Regions from separate parts of the Bacillus sp. es.036 genome, predicted to be linked through region 1. Evidence: riboswitches for the same ligand, from Rfam matches in the RefSeq annotation. Region 1 holds a riboswitch; each other region holds the start of a gene.
The links. Region 1 has a riboswitch for cyclic di-GMP ahead of ATG70_RS20275 (amidase). Riboswitches for the same ligand answer to the same signal wherever they lie in the genome.
Positions count from the first base shown of each region.

Region 2: it holds a riboswitch for cyclic di-GMP, as region 1 does, so the genes downstream of both, ATG70_RS07110 (anti-repressor SinI family protein) here and ATG70_RS20275 (amidase) in region 1, are expected to answer to the same signal.
Region 3: it holds a riboswitch for cyclic di-GMP, as region 1 does, so the genes downstream of both, ATG70_RS16560 (anti-repressor SinI family protein) here and ATG70_RS20275 (amidase) in region 1, are expected to answer to the same signal.
Region 4: it holds a riboswitch for cyclic di-GMP, as region 1 does, so the genes downstream of both, ATG70_RS01895 (HD-GYP domain-containing protein) here and ATG70_RS20275 (amidase) in region 1, are expected to answer to the same signal.

Region 1 covers NZ_PDIZ01000003.1:307,853-311,894, forward strand. The annotation lists gene ATG70_RS20270 (HelD family protein) at 1-2,083, shown strand, start outside; cyclic di-GMP riboswitch class I at 2,215-2,301, shown strand; gene ATG70_RS20275 (amidase) at 2,340-3,242, shown strand; gene ATG70_RS20280 (YwbE family protein) at 3,287-3,481, opposite strand; gene ytzI (YtzI protein) at 3,459-3,638, opposite strand; gene ATG70_RS20290 (lmo0954 family membrane protein) at 3,835-4,042, shown strand, end outside.
Region 2 covers NZ_PDIZ01000001.1:1,367,464-1,371,505, forward strand. The annotation lists gene egtD (L-histidine N(alpha)-methyltransferase) at 1-622, shown strand, start outside; gene ATG70_RS07100 (thioredoxin family protein) at 700-1,014, shown strand; gene ATG70_RS07105 (hypothetical protein) at 1,047-1,277, opposite strand; cyclic di-GMP riboswitch class I at 1,561-1,649, shown strand; gene ATG70_RS07110 (anti-repressor SinI family protein) at 1,674-1,826, shown strand; gene ATG70_RS07115 (glycine--tRNA ligase) at 2,156-3,538, shown strand; gene ATG70_RS07120 (HAD-IA family hydrolase) at 3,599-4,042, shown strand, end outside.
Region 3 covers NZ_PDIZ01000001.1:3,312,840-3,316,881, forward strand. The annotation lists gene gloA2 (SMU1112c/YaeR family gloxylase I-like metalloprotein) at 1-10, opposite strand, end outside; gene ATG70_RS16550 (SDR family oxidoreductase) at 85-852, opposite strand; gene ATG70_RS16555 (hypothetical protein) at 940-1,233, opposite strand; cyclic di-GMP riboswitch class I at 1,460-1,557, shown strand; gene ATG70_RS16560 (anti-repressor SinI family protein) at 1,580-1,699, shown strand; gene ATG70_RS16565 (helix-turn-helix domain-containing protein) at 1,812-2,147, shown strand; gene ATG70_RS16570 (hypothetical protein) at 2,271-2,534, opposite strand; gene ATG70_RS16575 (anti-repressor SinI family protein) at 2,547-2,669, opposite strand; gene ATG70_RS16580 (helix-turn-helix domain-containing protein) at 2,979-3,320, shown strand; gene ATG70_RS22610 (hypothetical protein) at 3,356-3,529, opposite strand; gene fabZ (3-hydroxyacyl-ACP dehydratase FabZ) at 3,761-4,042, opposite strand, start outside.
Region 4 covers NZ_PDIZ01000001.1:353,808-357,849, forward strand. The annotation lists gene ATG70_RS01875 (GNAT family N-acetyltransferase) at 1-159, shown strand, start outside; gene ATG70_RS01880 (2'-5' RNA ligase family protein) at 232-780, shown strand; gene ATG70_RS01885 (aldo/keto reductase) at 831-1,673, opposite strand; gene sda (sporulation histidine kinase inhibitor Sda) at 1,845-2,012, opposite strand; gene ATG70_RS01895 (HD-GYP domain-containing protein) at 2,070-2,708, opposite strand; cyclic di-GMP riboswitch class II at 2,719-2,802, opposite strand; gene ATG70_RS22895 (M23 family metallopeptidase) at 3,115-3,399, shown strand; gene ATG70_RS01905 (GerAB/ArcD/ProY family transporter) at 3,415-4,042, opposite strand, start outside.

The sequences.
Region 1 (4,042 bases):
CTATCGAAAAGAGAAGCAGCAACTCGATCAAATTGCTGCCGAGATTACAAAACAACAAAAAACATTGGAAGGGTATCCCCGGTATTCAGGTGATAATGTAACCGAACAGGCTCTTGAAAGCATTCGTGAAGAAAATCGTCAATCACTTGCTATCGCTGCTAAAGAACCGTATTTTGCGAGAATGGATTTTCAAGAAGATGAGAAGTCATCACGCGCCTACTACATTGGGAAGGTTGGCGTAGCAGATGGTGATTCACAGGATTCTCTAGTCATTGATTGGCGAGCGCCTGTTGCAAGTATGTTCTATGCCTTTACTGGTCCAGAAGAAGATGTTTATTATTTGTCTCCAGATGGCGTGATTGAAGGGAATATCGAACTAAAAAGAAACATTGTGATTCGAGATAAAGAACTTCAGCGAGTGGTGGACACTTATGTAGAAGGAAGCGATGATTTAAGTGGATCAGATGAGTTTCTACTCTATCGCCTCAGTGAAAATAAAGACAATCGCCTTCGCGACATTGTTTCTACAATACAAGCAAAACAAAATGATATTATTCGTGCAGAACGATCGACACCCTTAATCATTCAAGGTGCAGCAGGAAGCGGTAAAACAACAGTTGCCTTGCATCGGTTAGCTTACTTGTTGTACGAGTATCGAGATACGATACAAGCAGGAAGAATGATTATTTTTGCACCGAACCGTATGTTTCTTGACTATATTTCTGGTGTTCTTCCTGAGTTAGGGGTAGGAGGAATTCAACAATCGACTTTTACTGATTGGACATTAAGCATGATTGAGGAAAAAGTGAAATTAGATGCTACAGAAGACGACCTTCAAAAATGGTTCGCGAGAGAGCGGCCAGATATGAACTTAGCTGGGGGAAGGGTGAAAGGATCGATTCTTTTCAAAGACTGGATCGACAAAGCCCTATTCTTTTATAGCCAATCCGTAGGACCAGAAGGAGACTTCATTCCATTTGAAGGAAGTAAGCTGCCTGAAGTTAAAATTCAGCAGTGGCTAGAAGATCTCTCCGCATATCCTGTTGGACGAAAGCGTGATATGATCATGAATCGCTTTAAGGTCTGGATCAAAGATGAGATTAAGTCAATTGATGGGAGTCATTTACAAAAAGAGTATCGTAAAGTTGCGAATACACAGCTAAACCTATATTTTAAAAGATGGCCGAAGCAAACAGCGCTTTCTTTTTATAAGGAATTGTTTCAGGCAAATCCTCCAGAGTATGTTCCTAAAACAAAACGAACGCAACTATTAGATGAAGGAATAATATCAGGAACATCTAAGCTATTAAAAAAGAAGAAAGTATCCCCATCTGACCTTGCTCCTCTTCTCTATATTCAATTTAAATTAAACGGCGTGCATAAAGACGATGTTTTTCAACACATTGTGATAGATGAGGCGCAGGACTTTTCCCCTTTTCAATTAGCTTTATTGATGGCAGTGAATCGATCGCAATCGTTTACGATTCTAGGCGATCTAGCTCAGGGTATTCATGCCTATAAAGGGATTCATCAATGGCAGGAATTCAAAGACCTCTTTCAGAAAAACGAGCTGTATATCGAATTAGAACAAAGCTATCGCTCTACATTAGAAATTATTGAATTTGCAAATGAAATTATTGCGCATGCTAACATACCTGTTCAACCTGCAGTCCCTGTATTTCGTAGTGGAGAGAGTGTTACCGTTCGTAAAATAGAGAAAGAAAGTTTATTCGATCGCTTGTTTGACACAGCTCAGGAAATGAAAAGTCGAGGGATGAAAACGATTGCCATTGTTGGAAGAACTGAAGAAGAATGTGAGCAGTTGTATCAAAAGTTTGCTAAGGAGAAAGATGTCAATCTTCTTACAAAAGAAGATCGCTCATATGAAGGCGACATTTCCATAGTACCGATCTATCTAACAAAGGGTTTAGAATTCGATGGGGTTATCATAGCAAATGCGAATGAAGGAAATTACGGATCCAATGTGGAAGATGCAAAACTATTATATGTGGGTTGTACGCGAGCATTGCACGAGCTCAAACTGTTTTATACAGAGGTTCCTTCAACGTTGTTACCAAGTTAATCAAACGTTTGTTTAAGAAATAAGAGGCGGCATTCTTGAAGAATTAGCTGCACAGTATGATTTAATATGCGATAAAATTTAGCTAAACTCTCACGATCTCTCTACCGATAATAAAAGTAGTTGGAAGATAAAACTGAAAAAGGCATACCTATTGAAAAGTAGGGAGGCAAAGTTTTGGGGCTGCCCGCCATGTTGCGAATGGTTGCCAGACTGCCAGGGGTTGAGCTCTGGGTTCAGAAAAAAGGAGAGCATACATGTGAAAAAGGTACCTGTTGCTGTTGTTATTCTCTTTTTTGTACTGAGCGATTTTGTACAATCTATTGTATTGCCCGATGGGAGAGCTGAGGCGATCGAAATGGACAAATCCCTTGCTACATGGATTTGGAACACAAGGGACATTGAAACAAAACCTGAAGAAATCCTTCAATTTATGGAAAAACAACAAGTTAGTGATGCGTATTTACAAATCAACCGATCCATTATAGCATCCTCATATCACACATTTATCGAACGAGCGACTGCTAGAGGGATACGTGTCCATGCGCTTGATGGAGCACCAAACTGGGCTACGCTTAAAGGTGCTACATATCAAGCGAATTTATTTAATTGGTTGAAAGCATATCAGGCCACTGCATCAGAGCTCCAAAAATTTAGCGGTGTTCACCTAGATATTGAGCCATATCTCCATTCTGGATGGACAAACAACTATCAGAATACAATCGCTTTTTATCAGGATCGATTAACAGATGGAAAAGCACGAGCCAAAGAGCTCGGTCTATCATTTGGAGTAGACACACCGTTCTGGTTTGATGAACAAACGTATCAAAATCGATATGGAAAAGGGAATTTGGCTGAATGGATTATTCAAATAGCTGATGTGACGACATTGATGGCTTATCGAGATCGTGCTGATGGAGGGAATGGGATTATTGCGCTTGTTCGTAATGAAATAGCATTCGCTGAACAGTATGATAAAAAAATTTCTATCGGTGTAGAGACGGGAGAAACGTCAGAAGCTTCCTACATTACATTTTTTGAAGAAGGAGAAGCCAAAATGACTGAAGAGCTTCTCATAGTGAAAACAGCGTATGAAAATTCAACAGCTGTAGAAGGTTTTTCTATTCATTATCTCGATAGTTGGATGGCGTTAAAACCATAGGAAAGTGAAAACCCCCGGGAATTGTCCGGGGGTTTTTCTATTTATTATGACAAAATTTCTTTTACACGACCAACTTGTCCATCTTCAAGACGTACCTTAATACCGTGTGGGTGAGTTGGAGACTTTGTTAAAATATCTTTCACAATTCCACGTGTTGTTTTACCTGATCGCTGATCTTGTTTCAAGACGATATCAACGGTTTTCCCAGGTGCTATATTACTCCGATTCTGTCCGTTCATGTTTACCCTCTTCCTCTGTCGTTTTGTGCCGATGCTCCTCTGGCAACGGATCGACAGTATGTTTGACGCTGTATCCTTTTGATACAGCTATTCCAAAAGCAGCGGCAATGACAATTGTCATAATGATTACAACGATAATTGTAACAATAATAACCATTCCCGAACTCCTTTCCGTGATGTCTGATTTCACTTTACCATGATTTGCTCGGTTAAGATAGAACAGGCACTAACCATATAAGTGACACTATCTATCATCTAACTAGGACTCAGGTCTTATGCAAAGATATAGCTCTAGCTCATTATGAAAGCTAATGCAAGAAAGTAGAATAAAAATATGAAAGGAGGCGATTATGATGAAGAAAGCAGGTTTGTTATTAGTAGGGGTTATTGCTGCAGTTGTCTTACTATCGAACCTTGGATCGTTAGTAGGAATGATCATCAGCCTCGGTATCTTATACGTAGCTGCTAAGAAATTCCTTCAAACGGATTCAACATCAGGAAAGGTCATTTGGGGAATCATAGGGTTCATTGCTTTAAGCACGGCTGTAGCAAATATGCCAG
Region 2 (4,042 bases), on a different contig from region 1:
TTTAAAAGAGTCGATCAAACAGCTCTCATCTGATTATACAGACATTAAAATTACTGGAATTGTAGCTGATTATACAACGCACCTTAAACTTCCTGATCATTTATTGGATGCTTCAAGAAAAAAAACCGTCTTTTTTCCGGGTTCAACAATCGGTAATTTTGATAAAGATGAAGCTTTAAAATTTCTAACTAGAATTTCAAGTGTGTTGTCAAGCCAAGATGGATTACTAATTGGCGTGGACTTAAAAAAATCACCGGCTCGTCTGCATCAAGCATACAATGACGAAAGTGGCGTTACGGCTCAGTTTAATTTAAATATTCTTCGTCATTTAAATAGAGAGTACCGGGCACAATTTAATCTAGAACAGTTTGAGCACTACGCGTATTATAATTCTAGCCTTGGAAGAATTGAGATGCATCTAGTTAGTTTGCTAGATCAACATGTGGGAATAGGCGATCACACCATCCAATTTAGGGAACATGAGTCCATCCATACAGAAAACTCGTATAAGTACGGTATTAAAGAATTCCAACAGTTAGCGGAAAATGCAGGTTTTCTACCAATGAAAACCTGGACTGATAAGGAGAGGCTTTTTAGCTTGCATTATTTTAGTGTTAAGTAATGTATGCTTACTTACAGACAGAGAATGATTATTTCGATATAATTGTTAGTGAAGATACAGTTGAAGGAGAGATAAATATGAAGAAAATCGAAACAACTGATTCCTATCAGTCATTCATTAACAATAAGGATATATCCATTCTAAAATACGAAGCAAACTGGTGTCCTGATTGCAAACGTCTTGATTTTTTTATTGATGATATCATTAATGTTAATCAAGATAAGTCCTGGGCTCAAATTGACATTGAACAGTTTCCTGAAATCACAGAGGAAAATAATGTAATGGGCATTCCTAGCTTACTCGTTTATAAAGATGGGAAGAAAGTTGGTCACTTGCATAGTGCAAATACAAAAAACCCCGATCAAGTGAAAGAATATCTAAGTCAGTTTTAATAATAAGAGAAGGTTGCATGTGCAACCTTCTCTTATTTTGTAAGGACATATTCAACTGAGCCGTCGTTAAGTGAATGAACGTAAGCAATTGAGTAGCCGATGCTAAGATAAATCGATAGGGTTTCTGTACATGAAGGATGGAGGGGCTCAGTTGGTGCGTGAAGGCTTTTGTAGAGTGCAGTTGTTTGATTGGAAAATGGTGAACAGTGGAGAAGTACGACATGTTTTCCACTCCAAGCAGTACCGATTTGATGTCGTCTCATGACACTCCTCCTTTACCGTATTTTTAGTTTTCTTCAATCACCTGCAACAATGAGAAGCTACTCGGTTTAGACGGAAAGATTCACTTTGGTGATAGGAGTATGATATGATTCTTGCAAGTTGAATGATATGAATACGACATTATTTTAAAAATATTTTGAATTTTTTCTGCGTAGCTGGTATATTAGTAACATATACCGGCAAACTTCTCTTAAAAATTTGCGGATTCTTTAAAAACATGTAACATTTCTAGGAAAATAGTCGGTGCATGTCATTTCTTAATTCTCCAGATAAGGGCAAACCATTCTAAAGAATGGGACGCAAAGACACAGGTCTAATGTTGGGTCACCAACGATGACGGCTGGTCCTCCTGGAAACCCGATAAGGAGGAGAAAAGAATGACCATGGCAGAGATTAAGCCTAAGAAAGTACTTGATCAAGAATGGGTTATTCTAATGAGGGCTGCCCGGGAGCTTGGATTACAAAAGGAAGAGGTAAGGACATTCCTAAGACAAGATAAAAAACCAACATCCACGAATGTACATAAATGATAAGCGACCAGTAAGGTCGTTTTTTTCTGGCTTAATCCTTGACTTTAGGTGAACATTTTTTGTATCATATGTCATATCAATCTCATACATAACCATACTAACTATGAAGGACAAATAGTAATCAGATAAACCTCAATGAAGCGATTCGGGGATGGTGCGAGCCCGAATAAGGTCTGATGAAACGGCGGTCTGGAGTTTACGTTCTGAAAGTGGATGCATGATATGCATCAACTAGGGTGGAACCGCGGGTGCATAAGCTCTCGTCCCTGGACATTTATTGTCCATGGAGCGAGAGCTTTTTATATTGATTGAAAAAAGGAGAGAATAACATGACAATTTCTATGGATCAGATCGTATCTGTATCAAAGCACAGAGGATTTATTTTTCCAGGGTCTGATATTTACGGAGGACTCGCAAATACGTGGGACTATGGTCCGCTTGGCGTAGAATTAAAAAACAATATTAAAGGAGCATGGTGGAAGAAATTTGTTCAAGAATCTCCATATAATAGTGGCCTAGATGCTGCCATATTGATGAACCCTAAAACTTGGGAAGCTTCAGGGCACCTAGGTAACTTTAATGATCCATTAATCGATTGTAAAAGTTGTAAAACAAGACACCGTGCTGACAAGTTAATTGAAGACGCACTATCGACAGAAGAAGATGAAATGATTGCTGACGGCCTTTCATTTGAAGAAATGGAAAGACTTATTAAAAACAACAACATTACATGTCCTGAATGTGGTAGTGAAGACTTTACAGAAATACGTCAGTTTGATTTAATGTTTAAAACACATCAAGGTGTAACGAAATCAAGCACAAGTGAAATTTACCTTCGACCGGAAACGGCACAAGGGATTTTTGTTAACTTTAAAAATGTACAACGTTCGATGCGTAAAAAAGTACCTTTTGGTATTGCGCAAATAGGAAAAAGCTTCCGAAACGAAATCACACCTGGTAACTTTACGTTCCGGACTCGCGAATTTGAACAAATGGAGCTGGAATTTTTCTGTAAACCTGGTGATGAACTAGAATGGCATGACTATTGGAAAGAGTATTGCAAAAACTGGTTGCTGAATCTTGGGGTAAAAGAGGATAGCATTCGATTACGTGAGCATGCGGAAGATGAGCTTTCTCATTATAGTAATGCAACAACTGATATTGAGTATAAATTCCCATTTGGTTGGGGTGAGCTATGGGGTGTTGCTTCAAGAACAGATTACGATCTTAAGCAGCATATGGAACACTCAAATGAAGATTTTACTTATCATGATCAGCAAACGGGTGAAAAGTATGTACCATATTGTATCGAGCCTTCACTCGGTGCAGATCGTGTGACGCTTGCCTTTTTGATTGAAGCATATGAAGAGCAAGAGCTTGAAGATGGCACTTCTAGAAGTGTGATGCACTTCCATCCGGCGATTGCGCCATTTAAAGCAGCTGTCTTCCCACTTTCTAAAAAACTTTCTGAAGAAGCGCGTGCCGTTCATGCTGAGCTATCTAAATACTTTATGGTTGATTATGACGAAGCTGGTTCAATCGGTAAACGTTACCGTCGTCATGATGAAATTGGTACACCATACGCGATTACGTTTGATTTTGATTCTGTAGAAGATCAGCAAGTCACGATTCGTGACCGTGATACGATGGAACAAAAAAGAATGCCGATTTCAGAACTGAAAAGCTTTCTTGAAGAAAAAACACAATTTTAATTAAAGTAGCCGCTCATGTACGAGCGGCTTTTCTTTACTAATGAGGAGAGTGAGTGAAAGGTGAGAATACTTTGGGATTTTGATGGGACATTATTTGATACATATCCAGCGTTTACAAAAGTGATGAAACAGTTAGTCTCCTCGGAGATATCGGAAGAAGAGATATTGAGGGAGTTGAAAGTTTCCTTTCATCATGCAACAGAAGTATTTCAATTAACCGAGGAGCAGATTACAGCATTTCGCAAAAAAGATAATGCCCTTTCGCCTGACGATAAACCACCATTTAAAGGATTAAAAACGATTCTGGAAAAAGCCGAGTTAAATGTGATCATGACACATAAACCACGTGCTGAAGTGATTGCTATTTTAAAGCATTTTGATATGGAACATTATTTTGCTGATCTCATAGCAGGTGACGATGGTTTTCCACGAAAGCCCGATCCTGCTTCGTACCATCATTTGAACGATCAATACCATTTGGACCTTGCGGTAGGGGATCGTCTG
Region 3 (4,042 bases), on a different contig from region 1:
ACATTTTCATCACCTCTGTTCCACGATAGTCCCGAGATGCTCTAACGTCAATAAGAAAACCTGACTCAACGCCAGGTTTTTCTTTTATAATAGCGATTCTGCTCCATCTACAAACATCGCTGTGCCTGTCACATGACTGGATGCTTCCGAAGCTAAAAAGTAAACCACATCCGCTACTTGCTCTGAAGAGCCTGGCTTTTGCTCAAGAGGATGACTTCCTTCAGGATATTCGACAGGGATTTCGATGTCTTCCACACTTTCTTTTTTATCGGTATTCTGATCAATGTTTGTTTCAATCGCACCAGGACAAATCGCGTTAACGCGAATGCGATACTGAGCCAGTTCAAGCGCAGCCATTTTCATAAAAGCCACTTGTCCTGCTTTGGACGTACTGTAGGCAGACATGCCGAAGTTTGAGAAGGTGCGATTCCCATTGATGGAGCTTGTGATAACGATACTCCCACCGCTTTCTTTCATATAAGGAATCACATGCTTTACCATTAAAAACGTACTTCGCAAGTTTGTTTCAATCGTTTGATCCCACTCCTCTACCTTCATTTCTTCAATTGGATTGAGCGTTCCGTTAATCCCGGCATTATTGAAAAGAATATCAATGCGTCCCCATTCGCTCACAACTTGCTTTAATCCGTATGTAACCCGTTCTTCGTCGGAAACGTCCACATCAAGTACTAATGCTTCACCCCCGTCATTAATAATTTCTTCCTTCACTTGTTCTGCACGACTTTCTTTTAAATCAAATAAACAAACGCGAATCCCTTCTTTCGCCATTCGCTTAGCTGTCGCTTCTCCAATGCCAGAACCTCCACCTGTAATCACTGCCACCTTGTTCATGTTCATAACCTCCTTTTTTCTGCTATTCCCGCTGCTACGTTTTTTTAGACCGTTTTTTGAAAATAAAAAGAGACCTGCATAGGCCTCTTATTGCTGATCTTCCGTTTCATCATTCGGCTGCTTCTCGGCGTCGTCCATATCGCCTTCCTCCATGTTGCCATCTTCATCTTGATCGCCTTCTTGGTTCCCATCCTGATTCATCGTATCGTCATCTTCTTCATCAATTGTTCCATCGTCTTCATTCACATTCTCTTCATCCTCAGGCGTATTCTCCTGCATTTCTGGATCTTCAACGGGACCTTCTTCTTCATTTGCATTGGAGCATGCTGCAATGTTCAACGCAAGTAAACAAGTAACTAGTGATAGCATCCACTTTTTCAAAATAACTCCTCCTTGTAGCCGTAATAGTGGTATTTTTGCCATCTCTTTGAAAAATATGTATCCATGAAACCACCGTCTGCAGATGAGGATAAATTAAGCCGCTTTTTTACAAAAATAGTCATAAATAATTGTTATTTTTTACAATTTTCTACACCTTTCGTAGGTTAAATGTCCTATGATGAAAGAAGTTATTTTCGTTAGCATTCGTTAATCGTACAACGTATCCTCCAGAAAAGGGCAACTATTTTTGAAAAAAAGTAGACGCAAAGTAAACAGATCTAAGGAAGTTGTTATTGGAGCTTCTACGATGGCTGAACTACCTGGAATGAATTGAAGGAGGAGTTACATGGGCGTACATACGGAGGAAAAACTTGATGAAGAATGGGTTGCACTAATCATTGAAGCGAAAGAACTTGGCATGGATATTAACGAAATTAAATCATTTCTTCATCAAAATGGAAAGTAACTTTAACGAAAGCGGCATTGCATTATGCCGCTTTCGTTCTATTTACGGAACAAAAACATACTGGTATAATTAAGAATAGAAAGAATTTTGTCGAAGAATCGGAGGGTTGAACGTGATCGGGGAAGAAGTTAAAAAATATCGTTTACGCAAAGGATTATCACTTTCAGAATTAGCAGAACGCGCCAACGTCGCGAAATCGTATTTAAGTTCCATTGAACGAAATATACAATCTAATCCCTCTATTCAATTTTTAGATAAAATATCGAATGTTTTGGACGTTTCAGTCGAAGTACTTCTTCAAGGGGATGATCCGATTCACCAAAATGAATTAGACGCTGAATGGAAGAAGTTAGTGAAAGAAGCGATGGAATCAGGTGTAAGTAAAGATCAATTCAAGGAATTTCTTGAATTTAATAAATGGCGCGCAAAGCAGGGGCCTCATCAATAAAGTGTCACGCAAGAGCCGACACCTTTTGGTAGGCTCTTATTTCATTTTTAAATAAGGTCACGCAAGCACAAATCTAGCGAGTAAACCGGGGAAGCTTAATTAAACCTTATGGTCCTTTTCCCATCACTCATCATGAGGCGAAATGGTTTGGTTTTTAATAATTTTACTTAGTTCCTCATACATCTTTTGTTCATCCTCAACCAGTCCCTTGATGTCCTGATCTTTATATTCGAGACTGTGAATTTTCTCTAGAATAAAAGGCAGATCACAGTTTCCTTTATACTCATCGTTAATGTAGAGCTTGGCGATTTGTTCATCAACCGCAATCACTTTGATTCTTTTCCCTAGTATATAGGATACAAACGTCCCCTCACCTAACTTAATCACCATCATTCCTCCTTACTTTTTTGAGGAATTGATTAAAAACCGCTTCACTTCCTCCTTAGACAAACCTATATTTCTTGCGATTGACATAAGGGTCACCCAATCCTGATCCAATTTTTCGTCAGTATACGTTCTCATTCCCCATCCCCCTTATCAAATTCAGCAATAACCGACACTAATAAAGAACCTTTTGTTCTTTATTTAGAATGTACATCTAATATAGTCTTATTTTGGAAGATTAAAAAGAGTGAAAATTCTTTATTTTTAGCTGTATTTTTGGATAAACTTTCTATTTTCTAACAAATCCTCTACTATTCTTAATTTTTCACAATTTTATATTTCTTCCTATCGTTTATTTTTAAAATCTATGACTTTTGTTCTGTTTACAGAACAAACTGTTCTTGATAAAATTAACTCATTAAATAATGATAAAGTCGAGGTAAAGGGATGATCGGTGAAAAAATTAAACTTTATCGAAATAGAATGGGATTGTCTTTGACAGAATTAGCGAAGCGGGCAGGGGTAGCAAAGTCTTATTTAAGTTCCATCGAGCGAAATCAACAAGCAAATCCTTCTATTCAATTTCTTGAAAAAATCGCAGCGGAACTTAAAGTGCCGATTGAGGTATTCATTCTTGAAGAAGATCATGAGGAACCTGCGCTTGATACGGAATGGAAAGAATTGATCGAAGAGGCTATGCGCTCTGGCATTACAAAAGAAGACTTTGCGGATTATTTAGAGTTTAAAAAGTGGCAATTGCATCACGGAAAAAGCGAGCCGGAAAAATAGAAACTCCTGTCCAAGAAGGACAGGAGAGAAAGTTCTTATTCAGCAGAGTTCTCGGAGTTCTCGTTAGCTGCGGGCTCTTCGGTGTTATTTCCATTGTTCATAGAGTTGTTGCCGTTCTCTGAATCATTTTCACCGCTGTTACACGCTGTGATTAACATAACAGCTACTAACGAAGTTGCAATTTTGAGCATGAATTTCTTGTTATTCATTTCCAAAATTCCTCCCTGAACTCGATAAATTTTTACCGCTATTGAACGGTTGAGTAAATCATATCAGGTCAAAAAGGGAAAATGTTGAAATTTACATAGTCTCTATTATGGTTTTACAATCCGGATAAGTGCTTAACATCCCCTCAATAATTCCGTTCTGGTTCTAAAAAACAATCCTACTTTCTTGTGTCAAAATACTGACTCAAGAAGGAAGGATTCGTTCTTTCATGGTTACTTCAGGGCAAACATAATTTCAGCTTCAGCAGCAACTTCACCATCAACAGTGGCTGTTGCTTTTCCTTTACCAATCGGTCCTTTAATGCGGATAATTTCCACTTCAAGACGAAGCTGATCCCCTGGTTTCACTTGTCTTTTAAAACGGCATTTATCAATGCCTGTAAAGAAAGCAAGCTTCCCCTGGTTTTCTTCTTTCTTAAGCATCGCCACTGCCCCTACTTGAGCAAGTGCTTCTACAATCAAGACACCTGGCATAACCGGGTAGTCCGGGAAATG
Region 4 (4,042 bases), on a different contig from region 1:
TATGGATTTAGCGAATTAAATTTAGATGAGATCGTGGCAGAGACGCAAACGCGGAATACGTCATCTTGTCGTCTGTTACAAAAAGTAGGGATGACATGTGTGGGACAGCTCGAACGATTTGGGGAAGAGCAGTCGATGTTTCAACTTTGTCGTGTATGAAAGGTTCAATGATTACCTTAAGGGGAAGGGAGGACTAGAGAACAAAATAAAAAGGAGAAAGGCGGCTAAATCGTGTACTGGTTCATAGCCCTTTTTGATGAACAGACAGAAGCACAGGTGAAAGGAATATGGAAGGAGCTTAAGGAACAATCTCTCTCCTATTATATTGATGAAGTGAAAGACGGTAGACCACACATCACGCTCGCAAGTTATGAGCAGTTAGATAAGGAAGAATACATAAGAAAAATCGATGCCTTTTATGAAGAGGTGGAGAAGGTGGAGCTTACGTTTAATACGGTTAGTTCGTTCTTAAACTATGGAACAATCTTTTTAGCGCCTACCGTAACGGAAAATTTACTTTCCCTTCATTCCGCTCATAATCGTCATTTTGAAGACTTTAATGGGAGTGCCAATTCGTTATATTTACCAGGTAAATGGATTCCTCATTGCACGGTAGCAAATCAGCTCGAGTCTGATGATTTAGCTCGTGTGTTTCAATATTGTTTTTCAGAAGTTAAACCCATCTTTGGCAAAATTGAAGCAGTCGCTTTGATTGAATTAAAAGAAGAGGATGAGGAAGGCATGGATGCGCCCATTGTCTATACAAAGCATCTTAAATAATGAGATAAAAAAGGATATCCCACTGACTTTCAGGAGGGATATCCTTTCTTTTAAAATTCTTCGTAAGTAGCCGGATCTTGATTATTGATCCGACCATCAGGGCGTGATAATTCCGCCATCATAGCCATTTCAGTTTCATTTAATTCGAAATCGAAAATGGTTAAATTCTCACGCTGGCGTTCTGGGGAGGAAGACTTAGGAATCGGAATTGATCCTAATTGGTAATGCCAGCGTAAAATAATCTGCGAGACGGACTTGTTATGCTGGTTCGCGATTTGCGAAATCGTTTCATTTTCTAAAATGTCATTCACTCGAGCGAGTGGACTCCAGGATTCTGTTTTAATGTTGTTTTGTTCGTGCCATCTTCTTTGCTCTTCTTGATTGAAGAAGGGATGCAATTCGATTTGATTGATGCTCGGTTTTACTCCCGTTTCATTTTCCAATTGTTCTAAGTGCTCAGGGAGAAAGTTGCATACGCCAATCGAGCGAATCAAGCCCCATTTTTTTGCATCAATTAAAGCTTGCCACGCTTCTACAAAATGACCTTGTTTCGGGTTTGGCCAGTGGATGAGGTACAAATCATAGTAATCTAAATTGGCGCGATAAAGTGATTCTTGAATAGCGGTGACCGCTTTTTCATATTCCTGGTAGCGACCTGGTAGTTTCGATGTGATGCGCAATTCGTTTCTTGGTACCGTGCTACGACGAATGGCTTCACCCACCGTTCCTTCATTCTCATAATTATACGCGGTATCAATGAGGCGGTAGCCAACATCAATGGCACTCGTGATGCCAGTTGCACCATGATTTCCGTTTAATTTGTAAGTTCCAAATCCAATCGCAGGTAAAGTAAGGCCATCATTCAACGTGATTTCTGGAATTGATTCCTTCATCCAAACTCATTCCTTTCTGGAGTACATTCTTTAAACTAGTACCTCGTTCTAGAAAATGTAAACTTATGTAAGCGTGATCAATTCATTTTCAAAGAAAATAATTGGGAATGGTTTATCACACCATAAAAGAGCTTACGGAAATGCGAGTAAGCTCTTTTAAGTTACGGCGACCTACCGAACCATTCTCGCTTTTTCATAACAATCCATATGTGCATCAGGAGGAGTTAGCCCCCTGCGATAAATTTCAGAAGTTAACATTTCGATAAACGCTTGATCAAGTTGAAGCTTATACGCATCACAATAGGCAATGAACAGCTCCTGATTTGTAAGAAACATCATTCTGATGACCTCCCTCATTTGTTGTTGTGGCTGAAACGATAAAGGATGTGCTCCTTTTCATTTTTGATGGGGTACATAATCAAAATAATGAAGCAGAATATTTTTCCCCTTTAATCGCTTTTCCATATAGGCAACAAACAAGAAAGTGCATCGAGCATCATACAGGTTTCGATGTTCCTTAAGCTCATGGATGGCGTCTTGATCTGATCGCTTTGCCCGATAAGGTCGGTCCATAGTCATAGCGGTATAGCTATCAATCACACGAAGGAGATTTACTGCAAACGGCAGCTGTTCCTTCAACATGTGATCTGGATATCCTGATCCGTCATTATTTTCGTGATGATGCAAGACCAAGGAAGGCTCGAAATCAATTTCTGGATAGTCACATAAAAGCTCTATGCCAAGTTCTGGATGTTGTTCCAGCTCCCTTTTCTCAGAAAGAGTGAGTGGTCTATTCTGTTGAAGAATCTCTTTTGGAACAAGTAGCATTCCTATGTCGTGTAAAAGAACGGACTGAAGGATGATCGGCTTCAATAGGGAGTGAAGATTGTAGTGCAAGCAAAAATCAATATAATAACTTGTGGATTGAACGGAGTGATGAAAGGAAGATGGATCGTGATGACGGAGAAGTTCCATCAATTGCAGTGATTGATAAGAAAATAAATGAGCGTGCCCGTGCAATGTACACTTTTTCATGTTCATTCTCCTTTTAAGGAGCCGGTTGCACTACTTGCTCCCTATCATTCAAGTGCCCAGGCTAAAATGATAGTTCATCGCATTCTCTTTTTTAGTGTTGTGTTTCTGTGAAATTAAGGGAACTCAAATTCCTTATCTAATCAATACCATAAAAAGGCGTGTTTGTTAATAGTTTTATGCACGGTTTTATACGTAGGGTTAAAGCAACTGAGCGTCAGGTAGAAAGCCAAGTCTACTTTAAAGGGACCATTAATCCTATTGGGCAACAATGAAATAAAACAGTAGGATCTTCCAAATAAATTATACTCTTTTTCCCAATACAAAATTATCCATTTTCGAGATATGATGTTAGTATACTTATTTGGTGAAAATCAGATGAGAAGAATACATATCGAGGAGGAGTAGAATGAAGAAGCTCGCAAAATTCGCAACAATTTCATTTGTCTCAGTTGGATTATTAGCTGGAGCAGCACAGGTAAGTACCCCTACAGTTGAAGCAAAAGGACCTGTAGTCAATGCGCCAGCTGGATGTTTTGGACCGGTTTATTATACGGTGAAATATGGTGACACTCTATCAGAAATTGCCTCTAAATATGGTTTAACTACGAACTACCTTGCTTCACTGAACAATATTTCAAACCCGAACCAAATCTACGTTGGACAAAGATTAAAAGCCTATAACTGCAATTAGATCGTGAAACAGAGCTTACTGAGGTTTATCCTTAAGCTCTGTTTTTCTTATTGTGCTAATGATTAACAAAAGTAATGGAATTCCAAATACAAAGAAATAGCTGGCAGTGGCATGAAAGTTTGAAAGGGTTTCAATTGTGAACATATCATGAGGAACAAGAGAAATAGCCAATATGAGAAAGGTCGTTATGATAATTGGCCACGTTGCTCTCTTTCGTTTTGTAAGCGTCTTAACCCCCTCAGAAGAAATGTATAAATATGATCCAAAAGAGGTTAAGACGGATACGGTCCAAATTGATAGAAACAGCAGATCAATCCGATCAACGATTAGAAAAGAGATTCCTTTTAACATATAAACGGTAGGATCTTGAATCGTTTCAAACTGCCTTGGGCTAAAATACACATATGTTGAAATCGTAATTAGGCAGTAAAAGCACGTCACCGCAACGTTGGAGAGCGTTAAACTAACGAGTGCTTCTTTTCCTTTGTTTTGTAAATAAGGAAAAACAAATAAAGCCATCTCAAAACCAATCATGGAAAAGAACCCTTCGGGTGTGGCTTTTAGGATCGGACTTAAGCCGTTCTCAGCAATGGGAAGGATGTAACGGATATCGGAGTACCTTAATGCGACTAGAATCATTACA